2 regions of the Collinsella sp. AM16-21 genome follow, and region 1 is predicted to be linked to the other one. Evidence: riboswitches for the same ligand, from Rfam matches in the RefSeq annotation. Region 1 holds a riboswitch; the other holds the start of a gene.
What was found. Region 1 has a riboswitch for thiamine pyrophosphate ahead of thiM (hydroxyethylthiazole kinase). Riboswitches for the same ligand answer to the same signal wherever they lie in the genome.

Region 1 (9,193 bases):
GAGCTCGTTGTACACACGCGTTGCTGCTCAACGCTTTGCGTGTATCCAGGCCCCCGCCTTGCTGCGTCGCTGGTTTAATATGTCGGTCCGTGTTCGCTGCTGATAACTATTGAGTAGTATAAACAACAATAGAGGATTGTATATGGGTGCCCCTGCCGCGGGCGGCTATTATTCGCCAATCGGTAGCGTGACGATGCGATGCTCGATATAAATGCGACTGAGTCGATATATGTTGGCGGGTATACTTGTTCCGCTTTAAAACACGGGAACGGAGATGATCGCATGACGCAGCCAGATACGACGCGCACGGTGGGGCTCGCGCTCGAGGGAGGCGGCTACCGCGGTATGTATACGGCGGGCGTGCTCGACGTATGGATGGAGCACGGCTTGACCTGCGACCATATGGTGGGAGTCTCGGCGGGCGCGGCGTTTGGCTACAACTTTAAATCGCGCCAGATTGGCCGCGCCATTCGCTACAACAAGGCCTATTGTGCCGACAAGCGCTATGCGAGCGTGACGAGCTGGCTACGAACCGGCGATATGTTCAATGCCGAGTTTGCCTATCACGAGGTGCCCATCGAGCGCGATCCCATCGATCTGGAGGCATATCGCGCCTGCCCCATGCGGTTTACGTGCGTATGTACCGATCTTAAGACGGGGCAGGCCGTCTACCATGACCTGCCCTATGGCGATGAGCGCGATATCGAGTGGATCCGGGCGTCGTCGGCGATTCCCGTGGCGACGCGTCCTGTTGCCATCGAGGGTCGCAAGTACTTGGATGGCGGTGTTGCCGATTCCATTCCCAGCGCTTGGCTGTTTGCGCAGGGGTATGACCGAAACATCGTGGTACTCACGCAGCCGGCGGGCTTTGTAAAGCAGCCCAATAGCGTGATGCCTATGCTGCGTCGCGTGTTCCGTCACTACCCGGAGTTTGTTGCGGCGCTTGAGCATCGGCATGAGGTCTACAATGACACGCTCGATGACCTGGCGCGTCGCGAAGCCGCTGGCGAGATCTTTGTGGTGCGGCCGAGCGAATCGGTGAAGGTGCCGTCGCTGTGCCGCGAGCCCGATGAACTCGAGCGCATCTATCAGATCGGCCGTCGCGATGCGGAGGCGACTTTGCCGGCGTTGGAAGCGTATCTGGCGGGGTAGGGCGGCGGCGGAAAGTGCATCCCAGAATGGGCGTTTGGAATGGGATGCAGTTTCCGCGAGAGGCCCGTGGCGGAAAGTTCATCCCGGAATATGCGTTCAGACTGGGACGCAGTTTCCCGCTGGCTCTCTATACGGAAAGCGCATCCCGGAATGGAGGTCCAAACTGGGATGCGCTTTCCATTGCTGAAGATATGAGGCTGCGAATCAGCTGCTCGGCCTATACCTATGCCTGCTGCCAGGTATCGACAAGCTCCTTGGCGGCGGCGTAGGGGTCGTCGGCACTGCAGACGGCGCTCACCACAAAGAAGCCATCGACGCCGGTAGTCTTGAGCTGCGGCAGGTCGGCCGTTTTGACGCCACCGCCCACCACGATGGGCACGGGGCTTGCCGCATGGAGGGCAGCCAGGTCCTCAAAGCTCTTGGTGATGATGGAGCCGTCGGCCGCACGTCCGCAGTCGCGCTTGGTTTCGGTCTCGTGGAGCGGGCCGATGCCCAGGTAATCGACCAGGCTCATGTCGGCGGTCTTGACGTACTCGAGCATCTCCTCGCAGCGGGCCGAAAGACCCACGATGGCGTCGGGCCCCAGGAGCTTGCGGCAGACCTCCACGGGGATATCGCTCTGGCCCACGTGCACGCCGTCGACGGCAATACCCTGCTCGCGTGCGGCAAGTACGCAGTCAAGGCGGTCGTCGATCAGCAGCGCGACCTGCCCGGTTTTGCCGGCCTGAGCGATGGCCTGCGCGGCATCGCCCGTCAGTGCGATGATCTCGCGGGCGCTTGCCACCTTGGAGCGCACCTGAATGCAGGTAAAGCCTGCGTCGAGTGCCTGGGCCACCACATCGCCCACGGGGCGTCCGAGCGTGTTTTCGGGGCCGAGTACCAGATAAGCCGAGATATCAAGGTTGTCGCGGATGCTCATCGTGCTTCCTCCTGCTTTTTGATCTGCGCTTCCATGCGCTCGAGTTTGCCGGTCATGGTGTCGGTAAATCCGGGTCGAATATCGGCTTTGAGCACGACTTCGGTGCGGATGCCCTTGCTCGCCAACACAAAGGTCGCGTCGCGCACGACCTGCATAACCTCGTCCCAGTCGCCCTCGATTTCGGTGAACATCGAGGTGGTGCGGTTGGGAAGGCCGCTCTCGCGAATGACGCGCACGACTTCAGCGACCTCGGCGGACAGTTCATCGCCGGTGCCGCACGGGGCGATGGCTACAGCGACGAGCGTGTTCATGCCGGTATTGGTTGCGGGTTCGGACATGGTTTATGCCTCCTCGAGTTCGAGTCGGTTATCGGCGATGTCTTGGGCGGTCGCGCGGTAGAGTTCATCGATAAAGGCGACCTTAAAGCTTGCCGGGGCATCGGCGACGGCGGCGGCACGCGTGCCGGCAACGTTGTAGACGGCGGTGCCACAGATGGCTGCCGTAAACGGGTCGGCGGCGCAGGCGTACACGGCCAGCACGCCGCCCTGCGAGCAGCCGCAGCCGGTGATCTTGGACATGAGTGGGCTGCCGCCGTGGGACTTGGCCACGGTCGTGCCGTCGGTAATCAGGTCGACTTCGCCCGAGACCACTACGGCGCCGCCGGTGTAGCGGGCGAGCGCCACGGCGGCATCGCGGGCGGCGTCTACCGTGTCGGTGGTATCGACGCCGCGCACGCGGCTCAGATCGGCCGCTTCGCCCTCAAGGCCCCACAGGCCGGCGAGCGCAATGATCTCGGAGGCGTTGCCGCGCACGATGGCGGGTTTGTACTGCTTGAGTTCGCCTACCAGCTGGGTGCGCAGGCTGCCGATGCCCAAGCCCACCGGATCGAGCACCCAGGGCTTGCCGGCATCGTGGGCCGCCTTGGCCGCGCGGGGAATCGTCTGCTCGTAGATGGGGAAGAGCGTGCCCATGTTGAGATAGATGGCACCGCCGCCGGCAACGAGTGCCTCGCCCTCGTCTGGCAGATAGACCATGGCGGCCGATCCGCCCACGGCGAGCTGCGCGTTGGCGACAAAGTCGATCGTCACCGTGTTGGTGATGGAGCCGGCCATCGGATTGGTGGCTCGAATCTCCTCTACGGCCTTGACCATACGTTGCTTAAGCTTTTCCGAATCAATCACTGCACATGCCTCCTTGGCATAGAAAAGGGGCGCTGTGCATAGACAGCGCCCCTGTAAAGGCGGCATGCTCCCTACGCCAGCATTAACTGACAGGTTCAAAGGATTGGGCCCCATGCCCTCTCAGCCTTGTGGTTTGCACCGCCGGCACTCCCGCATCGAATCTGTTGTTCCCTATACTAGCGCATCGGTACAATAGACGGGATTAAGAATGACCGAGGGGGCCTTATGATTAAACTTGTGCTGACCGATATGGACGATACGCTGATTCCAGCCGGGCATGACGGCGCCAGCGACTACGCCATCGAGGGCATTCATGCCATGCAGGCGGCGGGTCTGCACTTTGGCCCGGTTTCGGGTCGCCAACCCTCCGCGATGGGCTGGATGTTCCGCAATCGCGCCGAGTGCTTCTCGACCGGCGCGTTCTGCAACGGCCAGGTCATGTTTGTGGACGGCGAGGTGGTAGCCTCGCATGCGACCGATAACGCCGCCCTTATGCGCTTGGCTGACTACTTAGAGCAACAGACCGACGATACGTATCTGAAGGTCTACAGCCTGGGCGATGACTTTTGGAATAACGATGCCTATTGTGTAACGAGCGACCCCGAGCGTGTGCGCCGCGCCATGGAGTCGGGCGGCAACGCATGGCTCAAGGGCGAAGAGGCCCCGTGCCGTCCTGTCGTCGATGATGCGCCGGTGTTCAAGGCGAATATCTGGAGTGCTCGTTCGCGTGAGGAGCTCGCGGAGCTACGCGAGCGCGTTGCCGCCGAGGTGCCGGAACTCTCGCTCGTGTTTCCCAACAATCGTGTGCGCCTGTTCGACATTCTTCCAGCAGGTTGGGACAAGGGTTGCGCTGCGCTGGAGCTGGCGCGCGCTTTGGACCTGACGTCCGACGAGGTGGCCGTATTTGGCGATTCCGATAACGACCTGCCCATGATCGGTGCCGTCCCCAACTCCGTTGCAGTCGCCAATGCCAACGAGGCCGTCACGGCTGCCGCGCGCTGGCATATCGGCGCTGCGGCAGACGATGCGGTTGCCGGGGCTCTGCATCAGATTGCCGCCTGCGCCGCGACGGGGGAGATGCCGCCGTTTATGCGTCAGATGGACGCGGCGGGTCTTGGCGTCACGAACGTCTAGGGAGGGCGCTATGAAGCTTCAGCAGCTCAGGTATGTCGTCAAAGTTGCCGAATGCGGCAGCATTACCGAAGCCTCGCGCCGGCTCTTTGTGTCGCAGCCTTCGATTACCGCGTCGATCCGCGATCTCGAAAACGAGATGGGTGTGCACATCTTTGAGCGCACCAACAAGGGTGTCATTGTGTCCGAGGAGGGCGAGACCTTCTTGGGCTACGCACGCCAGGTGCTCGACCAGGCGGATCTGCTCGAAGGCAAGTACAAGGGCGCGTCCGAGCAGGTGCCGCACTTTAGTGTGAGCTGCCAGCATTATTCCTTTGCCGTCAACGCGTTTGTTGATGTGATCCGTGAGTTCGATGCCGCGCGCTACGACTTTACCCTGCGCGAGGAGCAAACCCACGAGATTATCGAGGACGTCGCGCACATGAAAAGCGAACTCGGTATCCTGTATCTGTCCGAGCATAATCGCGAGGTCATCGAGCGCATGCTGGCAGCCAACGAGCTCGTGTTCGAAGGGCTCTTCTGCGCCACGCCGCATGTCTTCGTCTGTGCCGACCATCCGCTGGCGGCCCGCTCCAGCGTGACGCTCGAGGACTTGGAAGACTACCCGTTCCTGTCCTACGAGCAGGGCAGTTACAACTCGTTTTACTATTCCGAGGAGCTGACCTCGACGTTTGAGCGCCGCAAGAATATCCGCGTGCGCGACCGTGCGACGCTGTTCAATTTGGCCATGGGCCTCAACGGCTACACGGTATGCTCGGGCGTGATCAGCCACGAGCTCAACGGCCCCGGCATTATCTCGATTCCGCTCGATGTGGATGAGTACATGGAGATCGGCATCATCACGCGCAAGAACACGACGCTTACGCGCTACGGTCAAGCCTATATCGACGCGATCCGTCAGCATATCTAGACTACTGCGTCCTGCACGGGTCAAATCTCTTTATGGCAGTCCCAACTGATATAGGAAGCATCTATATCAAACTGTTATAAACGTATATTTTACGATGGCTATATGAGCGCTCATACTCTGTCCCAGTAAAGCAACCAATGCAAAGGGAGATATCTATGAGCACTTCAATTCAACCGAACGCGCCGTTTCGCGCTGATATCGTCGGCAGCTTTCTTCGTCCGCAGGCCGTAAAGGATGCCCGCGCTGCCTATGCGGCAGGCACGCTTGATGCCGAGGGGCTTAAGGCCGTCGAGGATGAGGCTATTCGCGATCTGGTGGACAAGCAAAAGGCCGCTGGCCTGCAGGTGATTACCGATGGCGAGTTTCGCCGCAGTTACTGGCACCTCGACTTTATGTGGGGGCTCAACGGCATTGAACGCCGTACCTCGCGTACGGGCTATATGTTCCACGACGAGGAGACCACGGCTGACACCGCCGTGGTAACCGGCCCCATCAGCGGCGAGAACCATCCGTTCGTCGAGCACTTTAAATTTGTCAAGGCACTCGAGGGGGAGGGTCAGGTTGCGCGTCAGACCATTCCGGCGCCGATCCAGACGTTCTCGGAGGTTACGCTCGACCGCTGCGATGGCCAGCAGGAGAGCCTGCGCGCTGTCTATAAGACCGACGAGGAGCTCGCCGATGCCATCGCCGTAGCATACCGCACCGTGATTGCCGACCTGTATGCCGCGGGCTGTCGCAACATCCAGTTTGATGACTGCACCTGGGGTATCTACTGCGATACCGATTTTGTCGCCAAAACCGGCATGAGCCCGGTCGACCTGCAAAAGGTGAGCGAGCTGGGCGTGGCGCTCAACAACGCCGCCATCGAGGGCAAGCCCGACGACCTGGTCATTAACACGCACGTGTGCCGTGGTAACTACCACTCTACCTATGCCTTCGAGGGCGGCTATGACCCCATCGCACCGTACCTGTTTGCACATGAGGATGTCGACGCATTTTACCTGGAGTTCGATACGCCGCGCGCCGGCGGTTTTGAGCCGCTGAAGTATGTTGCCCCTGGCAAGAAGGTCGTGTTGGGCCTGGTGACCACCAAGGCCGCAGAGCTTGAGGACGGGGATGCCATCGTCGAGCGCATCCGCGAGGCGGCAAAGTACGTGCCGCTCGAGAACCTGTATCTGTCTCCGCAGTGTGGCTTTGCCAGCTGCGAGATCGGCAACAAGCTGACCGAGGACGAGCAGTGGGCAAAGATTGCGCTGGTTAGGCGCATTGCCGAGCGCGTTTGGAAATAGCGCTAGCGTTTGCAGGTGGCGGCGCGTGCGAGACGTGGCGTATCGCGTACAATGGTTCGGATCGTATCGTTCGGGCAGGTTATCCGCTATGCCCGAGCGCCCTTCCATTCGAAAGGACATCCATGTCCCAATCCTCGACGCCCGCCGTCAGCGATGCCATCTACGACGCATCGTCGCTCGGCCGCCCGCGCATGTTCCTGCTCGGTCTGCAGCATCTGTTTGCCATGTTTGGCGCCACGGTGTTGGTGCCTGTGCTCACCGGTCTCTCGGTTTCGGCAACGCTTTTGTTTGCAGGCTTGGGCACGCTGCTCTTTCACTTCCTGTCGCGCGGTAAGGTGCCGGCATTCTTAGGCTCATCGTTTGCCTTTATTGCCGGCTATGCCGCCATCGCGCCCAACGGCGAGGCCGAGCTTTTGCCCTACGCCTGCCTGGGCGTAGCCTGCGCCGGCTTGCTCTACCCGGTGCTGGCGGCACTCTTCCGCGCGTTTGGCGCCAAGCGCGTCATGCGCTTCTTCCCACCGGTGGTGACTGGCCCCATCGTCATTTCGATCGGTCTGATCCTGGCGAGCTCCGCTATTGCCAACTGCCAGACCAATTGGCTTGTTGCCGTTGTCGCCGTGGCTGTGATCGTCATCTGCAATATTTGGGGCCGCGGCATGGTCAAGATCGTGCCGATTTTGCTGGGCGTTGTGGTGAGCTATGCCGTTGCGACTGCGCTCGGCGAGGTTGATTTCTCGGGCGTTGCCGCCGCTCCGTGGGTCGGTCTGCCCATCGTGTGGGACAACACCGTGTTTGCGCTCTTTGGCCCGCAGTTCGATAGCGGTCTTGCCACGACGGCCATCATCACCATCATGCCGCTGGCTTTCGCGACCATGATCGAGCATATCGGTGATATTTCCGCTATTGGCTCCACCTGCGAGCGCAACTATATTGCCGATCCCGGTCTGCATCGCACGCTGCTCGGCGACGGCCTTGCCACGATTCTGGCTTCGCTCTTTGGCGCTCCGGCCAACACCACGTATGGCGAGAACACCGGCGTGCTTGCGCTTACGCGTGTGTTCGACCCGCGCGTGATTCGCATTGCCGCGTGCTGCGCCATCGTGCTTTCGTTCTGCCCCAAGTTCGCCGCGGTCATCGCCGCCATGCCGGCATGCGTTATCGGCGGCGTGTCGCTCGTGCTCTACGGCATGATCAGTGCCGTGGGCGTACGCAACCTCATCGAGAACCAGGTCGATTTCCAGAACAACCGCAACGTGCTGGTGGCCGCGCTGGTGCTTGTGCTCTCACTCGGCATTGCCTACAGCACCGCCGGCGCCATCGTGTTGGAGTTGGGCGGCGTGACGATTTCGCTTTCGGGTCTTGCCGTGGGATCGCTGGTGGGCATCGTGCTCAATGCCATTCTGCCCGGCAACGACTTTGAGTTTGACGTCTCCGAACTCGAGGAGGCTGCTGAGTAGCAGTTGCGTTCAGCTAAAACAAGATATGGTGCCCATGCGCATATGCGCGTGGGCACCATTTTTAATGCGTCAGTATCCAGTGGATGCCGCGGGCCATGCGCAAGTCGGTTTGGGCAAAGTGATTGCCGGGGTTGAGCTCCAGCGTTGTTGGAATGTAGCGCTCAATAAACAGCTCTTCCATCGCGCGCGTATCGTCGAGTACGTGCCGCATCATGCGGTTGGGCGTCTTGGTTTCCTTTTTGCCGAGTGACAGATAGACGGCTTGCGGGCTGCCGGCAAATGGCGCCGTGCTGGCGCGATCGACAAATTCGGGAAACCACAGGGACCCCGACGCGCTTGCGGCGCGGTCAAAGGCATCGGTTTGCCAGAGGGCCCAAAGCGAAAAGAGACCCGCCAGCGAGTAGCCAGCAACGCCGCGCCAGGTGGGCGGCCGAGAAAGCGACGGCTCGACCTGGGGGATTATCTGATTCAGCAGCTCATCGAGAAACCCGGACGCCTGCCCATCAAAGGGCTCGGAATCGCGTACAGTCCCGTCGCATGCCCAGGGACTCAGCTCGCGATTCCAGTCGAGGCCGCCAATGGCGATAAGGGTGAAGGGTGGGCAATCGAGCTCTCGGCAACACTCATACACCTCGCCGCCGTCGCCCACGACCACAGGAAGGTAGATGACAGGTGCGCTTTCCGTATGATTCGAATAAACGGTTATCTGCTTTTGATGCGCTTCCATGACGGGCTTCTCTCGGCGTTGTGACATTGGCAGCCCCAATTGTCGCACGTCAGCGTATACCAGTTGGGCAGCATCAAGAACATTCGCGCGCGCCGCGCGGACGCAAACGGAAAACGCCACCGCTGGAGGGGAGCTCGGCGGTGGCGTTGCTAAACGGCGTGCAGGCTGGCACTTCTGTGGGTGCCGTCCCGTGCGTTAAAGGCCAAAGGCGTCTACGAGCGCTTGCGGCTCAGCACGGCGCCTGTGACGATGGCGGCTGTTCCCGCAAAGGCGGCTGCCACGATGGCTGCGCTCGAGGCGTCGCCGGTTGCCGCGAGCACGCCGGTAGTCTTGGCTTTCGTGGTTGAAGCCGCAACGGCCTTGGTCGGCTTTGAGTCCTCAGGCTTGGGGTTCTGCTTGGACTCCGCGGGCTTGCTTTCTGCGGGCT
Region 2 (9,193 bases), on a different contig from region 1:
AGCCCCTCGGACAGACTATGCAGACGGTCGGGGTCCACGAGCATGCCCGCGCGCTCCATCTTGGCAAGCACCGGCACGAGCGGCATCTCGATGCCATCGAACACGTTGGCGGCGTTCTCGCGGACCATGCGGTCGCGCAGCGGTGCAACCAGCGCCAGCGTCAAAGCCGCCGTGCGAGCGGCGGGCGCAGGAGCGTCCTCGCCGGCACCCTCCGCACCGCGCGCCGCAGGCAGCGCCATCTGCAGATAGGTATCGGCCAGATACGCCTCATCGAACTCGGAGCGGTCGGAATCCAACAGGTAGGCGGCGACCACGGTGTCGAAGATGCGCGTGGAATCGACTGCCAGCGGATCCATAAGCTCGCGCTCGGAAGAATCGACGGGCGAAAGCTCATGCAGTAGAGCCTTCGTATCCGGGCTCGCCACGCGGCCCTCCATAAACAGGCGCGCAAGCACACCGACAATCACGCCGTGGGCGAAATTGAAGCCATCAACCACGGCAGTGGTACCGCCGTCGTCCTCCTCAAGCGCAAGCAGCCCCCTGGACGTCGCCAGCCACAGCGTGCGCGTCAGGCCAAAAAGCGCGCCCTCCTCCTTGTCATCGTCCACCACGGCGGCAATCCACTCGCCTGCCTTGATCGCACGCGAAACCTCGGACGCAACGGCAGCAAGCGCCCCAGCATCGCCAGCGGCGGCACGCGAAACCGCGGGTATCTCAAACGTGCTTGCAGCGGCCGTAGCCCCACCCTCGCCACCGATTAGTGACAAGAAACGGTTCTGCATGGCTGTAATGCCGAGCGTGCCCAGCGCCGCGGACACTTCGTCGGCAGAAAACGCCGGGAAGGACGTTTCGTCAAAGTCGAGCTCGACAGGCGCATCGGTGCGAATGGTTGCGACCTTGCGGCTCAGCAGGGCATCGTCGATGTGCGCACGCAGGTTCTCGCCCATCTTGCCCTTGACCTCGTCGGCATGCGCGATGACCTCGTCCAAGCTGCCGTACTGTGCGATGAGCGCGCTCGCCTTTTTGGGACCGATGCCCGGTACGCCGGGAATGTTGTCCGACGTGTCGCCCTTCAGGCCGTAAAAATCGGGCACGAGCGCCGGCGTAATGCCGTGATACAGGTCATCCACGCTCTCGGGCGTCATAATCGCTACGTCGGACAGGCCCTTGCGGGTCGAGACCACGTTGACGTGCTCGGTCACAAGCTGATACATGTCGCGGTCGCCGGTCACCAGCAGCATGTCGCAGCCTGCCTCCTCACCCAGGCGCGCCATGGTTCCCAGGATATCGTCGCCTTCCCAGCCCTCGGACTGCAGAATCGGCACGTTGAGCGCGGTGAGCAGCTCTTTAATCATCGGAAACTGCACGTGCAGATCGGGGTCCATGGGCGGGCGCTGCGCCTTATACTGCGGCAGCATCTCCATGCGCACGCGCGGCTTGCCCTTATCAAACGCCACGACCACACCGTCGGGGTTAAAGGCATCGATCATCTTGAGAAACATGTTCAGAAAGCCAAAGATCGCGTTGGTGGGGCGACCGTCCGGCGCGTTCATGGTCGGCGGCACGGCGTGGAAGGCGCGGTGCATGAGCGAGTTGCCGTCAATAACGGCAAAGGTGCGGCGCTTGTCAGACATATTGAATACCTCGCTTTGGGCTGGGCACGGTTTGCTCACACCAGTTTACACGCTCCCCGCCCCGCGACCACCGCACATCAAGCTCCCCTGCCGCCGCGAGCCCGCGCGTGATACGATGGCTCACGGTACATCAACCAGCACGATCGATCCGAAAGGAGCCTGCGTCATGGAGCGTCCCTGCGCATGGAAAAAGTACACGCCTCAGCAAGTCGAGGAGCTCGAGGAGCTTTGCCGTGGCTATAAGCAGTTTTTGAGCGAGAACAAGACCGAGCGCCTGTGCGTCAAGACCGGTATCAAGATGGCCGAGGAGGCGGGCTACGTCAATCTGGAGACCGTGATCGCCGAGGGCCGCGCGCTCAAGGCCGGCGACAAGGTGTACGCCGCCAATCACGGCAAGGACCTCATGCTCGTCAACCTGGGCACCGCCCCGCTCGAGCAGGGCTTTAACATCCTGGGCGCCCACGTGGACTCGCCGCGCCTGGACCTCAAGCAGAACCCCGCCTTCGAGGCCGGCGACATGGCCTACCTCGACACGCACTACTACGGCGGCGTCAAGAGCTACCACTGGGTAGCCTCCCCGCTCGCGCTTGTGGGCGTCATCTGCAAAAAGGACGGCACCACCGTCGACATCAACATCGGCGACAAGGCGGACGACCCGGTCTTTACCATCTCCGACCTGCTGATCCACCTCTCGAGCGAGCAGATGTCCAAGCCCGCCAAGGACGCCGTCGACGCCGAGATCCTTGACGTGATCGTGGGCGGCCGTCCCGTCAAGTTTGACGAGGACGACAAGGACGCCCCCAAGGAGCCCGTCAAGCAGATGTTCCTGGACATCCTCAAGGAGCAGTACGACGTCGAGGAGGAGGACTTCCTCTCCGCCGAGATCGAGGTCGTGCCCGCCGGCCCCGCCCGCGACATGGGCCTCGACCGCTCCATGATTCTGGGCTATGGCCACGACGACCGCGTCTGCGCCTACCCCTCCATGCTCGCCCAGATCAACGTCGCCAACGTGGAGCGCACGAGCATCACGCTCATCGTCGACAAGGAGGAGATCGGTTCCGTGGGTGCCACCGGCATGACGAGCCGCTTCTTCGAGAACACCGTCGCCGAGATCATGACGCTCGCCGGCGAGGATAGCCCGCTGGCCCTGCGCCGTGCACTCGCCCACAGCCGCATGCTCTCCTCTGACGTGTCCGCCGGCTTCGACCCGGGCTACGCCGGCAAGTTCGAGACCAAGAACGCAGCCTTTATGGGTCGTGGCCTGTGCTTTAACAAGTACACGGGCAGCCGCGGCAAGGGCGGCTCCAACGACGCCGACGCCGAGTACGTGGCCCTCGTCCGCGACATCATGGACGAGGCCGGCGTGGACTTCCAGACCTGCGAGCTCGGCCGTGTCAACGCGGGCGGCGGCGGCACCATCGCCTACATCATGGCCAAGTACGGCATGAACGTCATCGACTCCGGCGTTGCCGTCCTGTCCATGCACGCCCTGTGGGAGGTCGCTAACAAGGCCGATATCTACGAGGCCTATCGCGGCTACAAGGCCTTCCTCGAGCGCGCCTAACCAGTCCCTTATAACTTGCGGTGAAATACGGACTAAACTGGCCCATAAACGGCCAAAACAGACCGTATTCCACCGCAACTTTTTTGGCAGAGGAGCGTCCATGCTGCAGGTCATCATTTCGCCCGCCAAGCAGATGCGCGCGGCCCAAGATGCTTTTGAAGTCCTGGGCATTCCACCTTTTGCGCACGAGACGGCTCGCCTCCACCGCGCACTGCTAGATATCGAACGAAATGAAGGCAGCGGCGGCCTGCAAGCGCTATGGAACGTGAGTGACAAACTGTTGGGGCCTTGCCTCAACACCCTGCATGAGTTCGGGTCCATCCTGAAAAACGGCGATCTCGACAATCCCGCACTCGCCCGTCACCTCTCCCCTGCCGTCATGTCCTATCACGGCATTCAATACCAGAGCATGGCGCCCGAGGTGATGGATGCCGCACAACTCGACTGGCTGCAAAACCATCTCTGGATCCTCTCCGGATTGTACGGATGCGTGCGGCCTTTCCATGGCGTTGAGCCCTATCGGCTCGAAATGGGAGCCAAGCTCGCCGTCGACAACGCCCGTGACCTCTATGCGTTTTGGGGCGACAAACTTGCATGCGCCATTGCGCCGACCGGCTCCAACACCACGGTCGTCAACCTTGCCAGCGTGGAGTACGCCAAGACCGTTCTACCCCATCTCGCAGGCGACGCCACAACCGTCACTTGTCTCTTTGGCGAAGGTGTCCGCAACGGCAAGCCCATCCAGCGATCGACCGCCAGCAAAAAGGCACGCGGCTCCATGGTGCGCTGGATGGCAGAAAACAAGCTCGAGGATGTAAGCGGGCTCACCGCGTTCGACGTTGGTTATCGTCACCTTCCCGAGCTTTCAAATAAAAACACTTTGGTCTTCCTGAACGAACAGACCTTGTAGAACCACCGCTGCTTTTGAATGTGCTGCCTAGACACGGCGTCTATTCCGCCAAGCCGTCGGCTTTGGCAATTTTATTTGTCGAACCGTCCTGATAGACAATCTTGACGTGCTCAACCTCGGAAACCGCAACACCCGTCGGAGGCTCCAGACGCCATTCCGTCAGGGCGATATCCATGGTCGTGGGCACATCTCCTTGATCTTTGAGCTTCACCGTCAGCGTTTTGAGCGCCGCGTCAAACGTCACGCGTTCGATTTCTTCACCTGGAATGGACCCACCACTCAGCTGCAACTGCACAAACTCATCGCGCGGGTACCAATAATCGCCCGGAATGGCGAGCGTATTGGCATTACCGCCGGTACTCCTCACCGTCATAATCGGTAGGCCATCATCAGCGTCGAACTCCCATACAGCGCCGCCACGACCACCAAACGTCCAGATACAACAGGCAATCACCATCACGACAAGGATCGCAAAACCGATTGCGACCAGCCCATGATGGGCACGGCCCTCCTCGGCCGACACGTCCCACTGTGTCTCTCGATATAGATGCTTGTCTTCCATGTTCGCCTCCCCACGGGCATGCTCATCGCGTCAATCGTACCCATTCGAGCTATACTTGAGCCCACCACATAAACGGGGAGCTTGCAGGACAAGACGGCAGGCTGAGACTGGGCGCGCCCGCCCTGACCCGCAAACCTGATATGGGTAATGCCAACGAAGGGAGCCGTGCCAATGAGCACACAGACCGAGCCCAAGCTCGTCACGCAAATCGACTTCGCCCGCGCTGGGCAGATCACACCTCAGATGAAAGAGGTCGCCGAGCGCGAGCATCGCGACCCCGAGTACATCCGCGAGCGCGTGGCCGACGGCCGCATCGCCATTCCCGCCAACATCGTGCATATCAAAAAGGGCATGCGCGCCTTTGGTGTCGGCGAGGGCCTGTCCACCAAGGTCAACGTCAACCTGGGCATCTCGGGCGACAAAGCCGATGCCGCCGAGGAATGGAAGAAGGTCAAGATTGCCGAGGACTTTGGCGCCGACGCCATCATGGACCTCTCCAACTCGGGCAAAACGCGCCAGTTCCGCCAGCAGCTCATCGACGAGACCCCGCTCATGGTGGGCACCGTCCCAATGTATGACGCCATCGGCTACATGGGAAAGCCGCTGGTCAAGCTCACCAAGGACGATCTGCTCGAGGTCGTGCGCGCGCATGCCGAGGACGGCGTGGACTTTATGACCATCCACTGCGGCATCAACAAGTCGGTCATCAAGACCTTTAAGGAGACCGGCCGCCTCATGAACATCGTCAGCCGCGGCGGCTCGCTGCTGTTTGGCTGGATGGAAGTCACCGGTAACGAGAACCCCTTCTACGAGTTCTACGACGAGGTGCTCGAGATCTGCCACGAATACGACGTGACGATCTCGCTCGGCGACTCCTGCCGCCCGGGCTGCCTCTACGACTCCAACGACGCAACCGAGACCGCCGAGATGATCGAGCTGGGCAAGCTGTGCAAGCGCGCCTGGGCCGCCGGCGTCCAGGTCATGGTCGAGGGCCCGGGTCACATGGCGCTCGACGAGATCGCCGCCAACATGAAACTGCAGAAGCGCCTGTGCCACAACGCCCCGTTCTATGTGCTCGGGCCGCTGGTGACCGATATCGGCGTGGGTTACGACCACATCACCGCCGCCATCGGTGGCGCCATCTCCGCCAGCTCCGGCGCCGACTTCCTGTGCTACGTGACGCCGGCCGAGCACCTGTGCCTGCCCAACGCCCAGGACGTGCTCGATGGCCTCATGGCCACCAAGATCGCCGCACACGCCGCCGACATCGCCAAAAAGGTGCCCCACGCCCGCGACATGGACGACAAGATGGGCCAGGCGCGCCGCAAACTCGACTGGGATGCCATGTGGAAGTGTGCTCTCGACCCGGTCACCGGTAAGAAACGCTACGAGGAGTCCCCTGCCGCCACCGAGGGCACCTGCACCATGTGCGGCAAGATGTGCGCCGTCCGCACTGTCAACAAGGTGTTCGAGGGCACGACGATCGACCTGGGCATGGAGGACTAGCCTTATCGTCGCGATCGCCTATAGGCTCGCCACAGCACCTGTCAATTGTTAACTTGTGAACATTTGCTTGCGTTTGCGTAAAGATTGCATCTCGTGCCCGGGTTCGGCATATCGCCGGCCTGGGCATCTTTATAATGCGGGGTAAAAGACCCATTTGAATCCGACCGAACAAGGGAGCGAACATGGATCGCAGTAAGGTACCTGCCGTTCTATCCATCGCAGGATCCGATTCCAGCGGCGGCGCCGGCATTCAGGCCGACATCAAGACCATCACGGCGCACCGCTTGTATGCCGAGACAGCCATCACCGCCATCACCGCACAGAACACCCTGGGCGTAACCGCCGTGCAGGATATCTCGCCAGATATCGTAGCCGCGCAAATTGACGCCGTCTTTGACGATATCCGCCCGAGCGCCGTCAAGATCGGCATGGTTTCTTCTGTCGAGATTATCGAAGTTATCGCCGACCGCCTGAGCGCCTGGAACGCGACAAACGTGGTCGTGGACCCCGTCATGGTCGCCACTTCGGGCGCTCGCCTCATTGCCGAGGATGCGGCCGAGGCGCTCACGCGTCGCCTGTTCCCGTTGGCGACCGTCATCACGCCCAACATTCCCGAGGCCATGGCGCTGCTCGACTACGAGGTCGATTCCGAGCGCACCCAACAAAACGCTGCCATGCTCCTCACCCGCCGCTTTGGCTGCGCGTCTCTCGTTAAGGGCGGGCATTTTGTCAACGAGGCCAACGACGTACTGGCCGAGCCCGCACCGCTCGATGACGAGGGCAACCACCTGGGCGATCCGCTCACCACATGGTTCCGCCACAAGCGCATCGAGACCGGCAACACGCATGGCACCGGCTGCACGCTCTCGTCCGCCATCGCCTGCGCGCTGGCACAGGGCATGGATCTTGCCGACGCCGTCAACGCCGGCAAGGCCTACCTAACGGGCGCTCTCGCCGCCGGCTTTGACATGGGCAAAGGCTCCGGCCCCGTCAACCACATGTGGCAGTACTAGCCCTGCAGCAAAACCACCACAAAGGGGACAGGCACCTTTGTGGTGGTTTGGGATCGCACTACTCACCGAGCATCTCTTGGAGCTTGGCTGCCACGGCATGTCCCAAGCTCTCGTGGCTTTCGGGCATCATATGCAGATAGTCGATATCGCCCGGCTCGGCAAACTCGGCGGCATTCAAAAAGTCGCAGCCAAACTGCTCGGCCACGTGCGCATAGTATTCGGCAAAATGCTCCGAAGCCTCGACGGAGTGTTCGTCAAAGTCGGTCATGTACACATCGGCGATCTGCGGTTTAATCTTGATAGGCGCCATCAGCAGAATACGCGGGCAGGGCGCGGCTTCGGTCCAGGGAAACGCGCGGACGGTGCGAATCAGCGCCATGGCACCGTCAGCGATATCGGCAGCCCCCACGCTAAAGACCGTCTTGCAGTCGTTGGTGCCCAGCATAATCACGATCGCGTCCAGCGGCTTATGGGACTCGAGCAGCATCGGCAACGTGCGGATGCCGTTGAGATTGGTGTCCAGATGGCACATGTCGTCGCGCACCGTTGTGCGACCGTTGAGCCCCTCCTCAATCACATGCCAGCCATCGCCCAGGTCACGCTGCGCCACGCCGCACCAGCGCACATCGTGCGCATAGCGCACCGCGGTGCCATCGCGCATACCAGCCGGATCATAGCCATAGGTGTTGCTGTCACCAAAGCACAGAACGTTTTTCATCGTAAGCTCCCCACTCAATAAGAAGCCGACGGGAGCAGCCCCCGCCGGCTCGGCATGTCGCATCACGCGCACCGTTTACAGGTATTTGCGCCAGTCGTCGTCATCCTCATCGTCCTCAGCAGCGGCCTGAGCCTGCTCGGCGGCACGGGCGGCCGCGGCGCGGGCGGCCACCTGAGCATAGGACTCCTCGTTACACTCGGGGAAGCTTGCCAACACGTGCTCAAACTTGGCGAAGTCCTCATCCCAGCGCGTAGAGGGCACGGCAAAAAACACCTGCTTGACCTTAAAGTCGCCCGACGCGAGCTCCTTACGGAAGAGCTCGGCCACGGCCTCGGCATCAAAGCCGTTGTTGTCGCAGCCCCAAGCACCCAGCACGAGCTTCTCGCGACCCAGCTCATCGCAGATGGCAAGCACGAAGCGGATGCGATCGCGCAGGGCGTCCAGCAGGGCATCGTCACCCACGCGATACTCCTGGCGAGCGCGCTTGGCGTTGGGCGCGGCGGCAACGATCACGTCGGCGTATGCGTGCACGTGGTTGCGGTCGAAGCGCACCGCAGGCACCACCAGCGCACGGTTGCGGTAAAGCTCGCAGTTGATGTTGCGGCGACGGTTCTCGCCGTACCACTTGCGCTGCTTGTCGAGCACGTTGTATAGGTACGAATCGGCGCAGAGCGTCGCCTCCTGGCCCAGGTAGCCCTGGATATAGCCGCCACCCGGATTGGTGAACGAGGCAAAGGCGAGCACGGCCATGTCGCAGAACTGCGCGTAGCCTCGGCCGTTATCGAGGATTGCCTGCGTGGCGGAGGCATCAAGCACAGTGACCTCAGGCAGGACCGGAGCAGCCTCCTCCGCGGGCGCGGACTCGGCTTCGTCAGCCGACTCGAAGGACTCGGGTGCCACCTCGGACTCGACCGTAGTCTCCACCTCGGCAGCCTCAACCACGGCAGCGTCGGCCTCCACAACCTCGGCAACCGGCTCCTCGGCAGCCGCAGCCGCCTGGGCCTTGGCCTTCATCGCCGCGACAAAGCCGGCAGGCATACCGTCGAATTCGCGAACGCCGACAAGCGAGCGCTCGATATCCTTGGCGCAGGCCTCGGACACAGCCGCCACATGGCGCTCGGCGGCCTTGGCACGCGCCTCACGCTTGGGGTTGGGCTGTCCCGCGCGGTTGGGCCTGCGGTTACGGTTCCTGTTGTCGACGTCTGCCATAAGTGGTCACCTTTCCTGTCGCTGCCGGTGTCGGCTTTTTCCCATCCATGATACCCCGCCGTGCACAAAAAAGACGG

Region 2: another riboswitch for thiamine pyrophosphate. It lies ahead of thiC (phosphomethylpyrimidine synthase ThiC); the one in region 1 lies ahead of thiM (hydroxyethylthiazole kinase).

What each region holds. Positions count from the first base shown of each region.
Region 1 is NZ_QRKJ01000009.1:87,613-96,805, forward strand. It holds gene DW180_RS06495 (patatin family protein) at 283-1,152, shown strand; gene DW180_RS06500 (thiamine phosphate synthase) at 1,376-2,071, opposite strand; gene DW180_RS06505 (thiamine-binding protein) at 2,068-2,409, opposite strand; gene thiM (hydroxyethylthiazole kinase) at 2,413-3,252, opposite strand; TPP riboswitch at 3,304-3,414, opposite strand; gene DW180_RS06515 (HAD-IIB family hydrolase) at 3,478-4,386, shown strand; gene DW180_RS06520 (LysR family transcriptional regulator) at 4,397-5,293, shown strand; gene DW180_RS06525 (5-methyltetrahydropteroyltriglutamate--homocysteine S-methyltransferase) at 5,449-6,582, shown strand; gene DW180_RS06530 (uracil-xanthine permease family protein) at 6,705-8,039, shown strand; gene DW180_RS06535 (alpha/beta hydrolase) at 8,101-8,766, opposite strand; gene DW180_RS06540 (hypothetical protein) at 8,979-9,193, opposite strand, start outside.
Region 2 is NZ_QRKJ01000008.1:96,928-106,120, forward strand. It holds gene polA (DNA polymerase I) at 1-1,634, opposite strand, end outside; gene DW180_RS05975 (aminopeptidase) at 1,801-3,198, shown strand; gene DW180_RS05980 (YaaA family protein) at 3,299-4,108, shown strand; gene DW180_RS05985 (hypothetical protein) at 4,149-4,670, opposite strand; TPP riboswitch at 4,734-4,849, shown strand; gene thiC (phosphomethylpyrimidine synthase ThiC) at 4,842-6,176, shown strand; gene thiD (bifunctional hydroxymethylpyrimidine kinase/phosphomethylpyrimidine kinase) at 6,359-7,189, shown strand; gene DW180_RS06000 (SGNH/GDSL hydrolase family protein) at 7,248-7,907, opposite strand; gene DW180_RS06005 (TIGR02452 family protein) at 7,983-9,116, opposite strand.